One region of the Bacteroides sp. QWL-09 genome, then DNA from elsewhere that is predicted to be linked to it. Evidence: riboswitches for the same ligand, from Rfam matches in the RefSeq annotation. Region 1 holds a riboswitch; the other holds the start of a gene.
What was found. Region 1 has a riboswitch for fluoride ahead of AC4PG5_RS03165 (TonB-dependent receptor). Riboswitches for the same ligand answer to the same signal wherever they lie in the genome.

Region 1 (3,431 bases):
GTCCATCTGGCAGACCATACGATCGGAGGTCTGTGGCTTGACTTTAGCCGGCCAACGGAGCATGAAAGGGATGCGTGTGCCACCTTCGTAGAGGGTGGTCTTCCAACCGCGTAGTTCGCCTGCCGGACGATGGTCACCAACGAGCTCTTCGGCTTGATCTTGGTAACCGTCGTCGAGTACCGGACCGTTATCGCTCGTAAAGATGACAATGGTGTTCTCGGTTAGTCCCAACCGGTCGAGGGTCTTTAAAAACTCATCGACGCACCAGTCGGCTTCGAGAATCACATCTCCACGAGGTCCCATACCCGACTTACCCACGAAGCGTTCGTTGGGAACGCGGGGCACATGAGGCTGGTGTAGCCCGTAGTAGAGGAAGAAAGGTTGGTCTTGATGGGTCTCGACAAACTGTTGGGCTTTGCGCAGGAAGAGCTCGGCCATATCTTCGTCGCGCCATAAAGCGGACTTGCCCCCCTTCTGGAATCCGATACGGGGCACACCGTTGACGATGGATCCGGCATGTCCTACACTGGGATGCATGCGTAAGAGTTCCGGGTGATCGGCTCCGGTGGGTTCACCTTCGAAGTTTTTCCGGTAGTTGACATAGAGGGGATCGGCCGGATCTAATCCGATCACTGCATTGTTTTCGAGGAAGACACACGGGACACGGTCGTTGGTGGCCGCTTGGACGAAGGAGTAGTCGTATCCGACTTCCGAAGCTCCGGGATAGACGGGGCGGTTCCAGTCGATCGATCCGTTGCCCAACCCCAAATGCCATTTGCCGATGGTGCCGGTGACGTAGCCTGCTCGTTGCATGACTTTAGGTAGGGTGATGGCTTGAGTGTCGATGATCAGTGCAGCATTACCCGGAAGAATGCGCGCTTGGGGGTTCGACCAGGGGTAGCAACCGGTGAGGAGGGAGTAACGGCTCGGCGTCGATGTGGCGGCCGTGCAATAGCCTTGCGTGAAGCGAATGCCTTCGTTGGCGATGCGATCCATCCCCGGAGTTTGTAACCGTTTGGCACCATAACAACTCAGGTCACCATATCCTAGGTCGTCGGCTACAATGACGACTACATTCGGATGAGTTTTGTCGGCAACTTTTTTCGAACGATCGGGACTCTTTTGGGCGAATGCCGAAAGTGCAGTTGCGCTACTTAGAAGATAAAGAAGTGGTTTCATAATAGATTTATTTTCTGTCTACACTTATTAATACAGATCACTAGCGAGATCCCCCCGAAAAGAAGTCGTTTTTTTAATGTATTTAACAGAAAAATGATTTGGATTGCGAATCTTCTCGTTTCTTTTTGAAAAAAAAAGGCTACTTTTGTAGTCTCTTAATATAGGGAATGGAACCTCCCTGAAACCGCAAACAAGCTGATGGCTCCTACGTCATTCTAATCTTAAAGGATTATGGATCGTGAGTTGTGTCGGCTTTTTATCGACGTTTGTGGCAAATGCCGACTTTTTATTCTTTTGGGTTGTCTACTGGATAAATTCCCGTGACGGACCTTTCTTTATCTCTGTTGTGAGGGGTAATCTCTTGCACGGATCTCTCATGTCCAAATGAAAGGATCAATACAAATTCAACATCTTATATAAAATGAAAACGCATTTATTTATTATTCTTATGCTCTGCGGATGGTGCACGACCGTTTATGGTCAGTCGGTGGTTTCCGGCAGAGTGATCGACAAAACATCTAAATCTCCGCTGGAATATGTTTCTATCGCAGTTGTGAATCATGCCGGTACCTTTGTGAGGGGTGTGGTAACGAATACCCATGGACGGTTTACCGTGAATGATCTTAAAAAGGGGAGCTATCGGTTTAGGTTCTCATGTGTGGGCTATCGTACTGATAGTCTGAAGGTAAATATCGGTGAGGTGAACCATATTTACGATATGGGGACTATACCGGTCTCGGAAGAGGTGGCTTCGATTGGTGAAGTGGTGGTCGAGGGACAGGCTAACATGGTTTCGGGGAAGCTGGAAAAGAAAACGTTCAATGTAGTGGATAACATTGCTCAGGCCGGCGGTTCGGTACTTGAAGTGATGCGTAACTTGCCCGGGGTGACGGTCGACCGAGAGGGAAAGGTGCTCCTTAGGGGCAGTGACAAGGTGGTGGTGCTGATCGACGGACAACAGTCGTCTTTAACGGGATTTGGCAACCAGAAGGGATTGGATAATATCTCTGCCGCGCATGTGGATCGTATTGAGGTGATCAATAACCCGTCGGCGAAGTACGATGCCCAAGGTATGGCGGGGATCATCAACATCATCTATAAGGAGGAAAAGAAGGAGGGGCTAAACGGTGAAGCCGGATTTAACTTTGGCTTGGGAGAGCTGACCAAACGAAAGGATAATCTGCCGGATATCATGGATAAATATTCGTTTACACCGAAATATAGTCCGAGTGTGAATCTGAACTACCGGACCAATAAGATTAATTTGTTCTTGCAATCGGATGCTATGTTCCGGAAGAAGGTCAACTCGAATGAGTTCACCACTCGTCGATATACGAATGGGAGTCGCGATCTGTTGTCCCAGTTCCTCGAGAACCGTGAGCAACAACAATACACGGTTAAACTCGGATTGGATTGGTGGATGGGAAAGAATGATCAGCTGACTTTCTTTGCCTTGTTTGAGGATGAATATCACATCGATCGGGGACATGTGCCTTATGATTATCTCGACGGAGGGGGACGTAAGCGATTCTGGACGTGGGCTGAGGATGAACGCACTTGGGCGATGAATTATCAGGCGGCTTATAAGCATCAGTTTGCTCAAGCCGGACATGTCTTGGAGGCGTCATTTCTTTATACGCATGGGGTGGAGGACGAGGTGTTCCCATTCACGGACTTGAGCGAGTTTAGAAATTCGACCGACGAGACGAGACTTGTGGCTAAAGAGAAGATTGCCGCACTGAAAGTGGATTATGTGAAGCCGTTGTTTAACGGTCGCCTTGAAGCGGGTACTAAGATGCAATGGCGTTCTATCCCGATCACTTACAACTTGTTCCCGGGTGAGAACTCGATTCTGGATCCCAACTTGGGACGATGGTCGGACTATCAGGAGGATATCTATGCTTGGTATGCCAATTATGTCTTTGAATCGAAATATGTGGATGTCGAAGCGGGAGTGCGTGCCGAGAAGGCTGTGACGGACTATCGAGTGGATCCGATGAATCAATATTATAAAAGTGAACGTGCGGACACTCGGTTGAATTTGTTCCCCAATGTGAGGATCTCTTTCCGCCTGACCGATGCACATAAGATTTCTCTGTTCTATAATCGGAGAGTGGATCGTCCCGGAGAGTTTGACTTAAGACCTTTCCCGAAATATGATGATCCTGAAATCTTGAAAACGGGAAATCCTTATTTGAAACCACAGTTTACTGAGGTGATGGAGATGGCTTATAAGGCTTCTTGGAATAGTG
Region 2 (3,431 bases), 1.1 Mb from region 1:
AAACCTATACTTGGGTGATCTCCCGTTTGGTAGTCGATTTTGCCGAACCGATTCGCAAGAATGAAGTTTTCTTATTAAAGACGTGGGTCAATAAAATTTACAATTCTTTTCTTGACCGGGAATATGAGTTAATCAACAATCAAGGTCACACCACCGGCCGTGCACACTCTGTCTGGGCCATGATCGACACGGCCAAACGTGAATCGGTCAACTTAGCAGAGTTTCACGGCAGTAAACTAACCGACTGTGTGTACGACCTTGCCAACCCAATGGATACACGACAAGGACGAGTAAGGATTAAAAGCATCGTGCCTTGTTTCGAGCACAAAGTGATGTACTCCGATCTCGACATCAACGGCCATGTTAACAGCATCAAATACATTGAACATGCCCTGAACATGGTGCCTCTGGAGATGTTCGATCATCATGAACTCAAACGACTGGAAATTGCTTATGCTGCAGAATCGTCGTATGGCGATCGTCTACTGTTTTACAAAGAAGAGATCGGTACGCAAGCCTTCTATATTGAGATTAGGAAAGAGGCAGGCGAAGTCGTTTGTCGCTGCAAGTTTGCATTCGAATAATAGCATACTCACAATCTAATAAATTAAAAGGGTCATTTCTTACGCTCACAACTGAGTATGGAAATGACCCTTTTAATTCAAACGATCCTCATCAGTTGAGTGCTAATCCATAGGCCACGCTATTAAAGGCATCACCTAGACGAACCCGATCTGTTGTAAAACGATCGTAGAGTAACTGTCGGACAGGATGTACAAAACTACTACCACCAGTGATAAACACCGAATCGATCTCATCGAAAGTCACCCCTGTCTTCTCAAATAGGCTTACCATACAACGGTCAATCTCCTCAATATGCCGAGCGATCATCTCGCCAAAGTGGTGACGCTCCACCACATCTTCGACTCTTAGATCCGGCTGAACGAATGTTAGGCGTGACGTTTCTCCATCCGAGAGCCCCATCTTACTCTGCTCGATACTTTTAAACAACGAGTAAGTATAATTCTGATCGATCAACGTCCGTAGATTATCAATCAACGGATGATTCCCCGAATGAAAATAATAACTATCGAGTGATGAACGCGATTTACTCCCTTTCAACAAAAAGCTACGTTCCCAACGCTTCAACTCGTGGAAAATAGCCAAAGGGATCTCAATCTCTTTATCGTAAGAGCGATAAGTAACTCCACGTCCCAGATGAGGGGTAACCTTATGCCACATCAGTTCCGAATCAAAAAGATCTCCCCCGATATAAACTCCACTATTTCCAACAATATCATCGATACGGTCGCCCTTCTTACGCCCTTCGGGTGAAAGGTTCATGATGGTAAAATCGGAAGTACCCCCACCAAAGTCGGCCACCAAAACCCGTTCGGGACGACTCAGTTGCATCTCGTAGCTAAAAGCAGCCGCAATTGGTTCCAATTGCAGGCGCACAGAAGTAAATCCGGCAGCCCGTGCAGCCATCATCAACCGCTTTACGGCAATCGCTTCTTGAGCGGCATCTTCTGAAAAAATAGCCGGTCGCCCTAATACCACTTCGGTGATCGATGAACCTAAAAACGCCTCCGCCTTCTCCTTCATATGCTTAATGATAAACATCGCCAACTGGTCGGGCGTTACCCGCTTTCCACAAATCCAAGTAAATAAAAATTTATCTTGCTTCAAAAGAGTCTTAACCGATTTCAGCAACCGGCCTCTCATCCCCTCTTTCACATAATGCTCTTGGGCTTCCTTACCCACATAATAGGTCAGATCGTTCGTTTCAGGAAAATACAAAATCGATCGATCATCGTAAGTATATAATTCCCGACCGGTCGACCGATCGACCAAAGAGATCACGGAGTTCGACGTTCCAAAGTCGAGCCCACACGTTATAGTCGTTTCATTCATGATTTATTTACCTCAATTATTCATGTTCATTAAAAAAAGAGAATACCGCCTCTTGACCGTAAGTACTCCCCTCCATAAAAAGAAAGAGAAACCCGGCTCATGTCAGACACAAGCTTAATAGCAAGACTAAAAAAAATAAGATTAAAGGAGTTGATAAAAAGTGATATAGACATATAATAAACTGATATATGATTGAATACACATATTACGTAGGTATCATCAGCTTATGCAGCGGTTCAAGGCTAATACCATAGCCGCTGCAAAATTACATTTTTTTGCCCAAAAATCCAATCCATCACTCAACAAAAGGAAAACGGTTATTCCGTACAAATCATGATTATTTAAATTAGAAGTCGTAAATTTGCACCATTTACCGTTAGAAAAAAAGAAAGAATCATGATTCATACCATACTCGATACAGACTTATATAAGTTCACGACCTCATATGCATATATTAAACTCTTCCCTAATGCTATAGGTACTTTCAGCTTCACCGACCGGGACGAAACCATCTATTCGAAGGCGTTTCTTGAAGAATTAAAAAGCGAAATCGATCGATTATCGACCCTATGCCTCAGCGAAGAAGAGATGAACTACATGATCACCAACTGTCGGTTTGTACCACGTGTTTATTGGGAATGGCTTTCTTCCTTCCGTTTTAATCCTGAAAAGATTGCCCTATCGCTCGACGAGAACCATCATTTGCATCTCGAAGTCACCGACCTACTCTATAAAGCAACTCTTTATGAAGTTCCTCTTTTGGCCCTAATCTCGGAAGTACGTAATCGTTACCACCAACATAGGGCCGACCTGAAAGCGGTGGAATCAAAGTTGATCGAGAAAATCCATTTATCGAATCTCCATCATCTGTCGTTCTCTGAGTTCGGCACTCGCCGACGCTTTTCATTCGATGTGCAGGACGTTGTGATCAAGACCTTAAAACAAGAAGCTCCCTTCTGCACCGGCACGTCAAACTGTTATTTCGCTATGAAATACCAAATCAAGATGATGGGTACCCATCCTCACGAATGGTTTATGTTTCATGGCGCGCAATTCGGCTACAAACATGCCAATTATATGGCGCTCGAGAACTGGGTAAACGTATACGATGGAGATTTAGGCATTGCCCTCTCCGACACCTACACCTCAGACATGTTCCTTACTAACCTCAGTCGAAAACAAGCTAAACTTTTCGACGGCGTACGATGTGACTCAGGAAATGAATATCAATTTATCGATAAGCTAATTGACCGCTACCAATCGTTTGGCATCGATCCGACCACCAAGACTATCATCTTTAGTAACGGATTGGATTTTGAGAAAGCGGTTCAGATCAAACAGTATTGTGAAGGCAAAATACGCTGTGGCTTCGGTATCGGCACAAACCTGACCAACGATACCGGATTCAAGCCTTCGAATATTGTCATGAAACTTTCGCAGTGTAAGATGAATGGTCATCAAGAATGGAAAGAGTGCGTGAAACTCTCGGACGATAATGGCAAGCATACCGGTACCCC

Region 2: another riboswitch for fluoride. It lies ahead of AC4PG5_RS07265 (Hsp70 family protein); the one in region 1 lies ahead of AC4PG5_RS03165 (TonB-dependent receptor).

What each region holds. Positions count from the first base shown of each region.
Region 1 covers NZ_CM178748.1:803,520-806,950, forward strand. Annotated here, with positions in the region: gene AC4PG5_RS03160 (sulfatase-like hydrolase/transferase) at 1-1,179, opposite strand, end outside; fluoride riboswitch at 1,334-1,394, shown strand; gene AC4PG5_RS03165 (TonB-dependent receptor) at 1,601-3,431, shown strand, end outside.
Region 2 covers NZ_CM178748.1:1,864,484-1,867,914, forward strand. Annotated here, with positions in the region: gene AC4PG5_RS07260 (acyl-[acyl-carrier-protein] thioesterase) at 1-584, shown strand, start outside; gene AC4PG5_RS07265 (Hsp70 family protein) at 676-1,914, opposite strand; fluoride riboswitch at 2,118-2,179, opposite strand; gene pncB (nicotinate phosphoribosyltransferase) at 2,308-3,431, shown strand, end outside.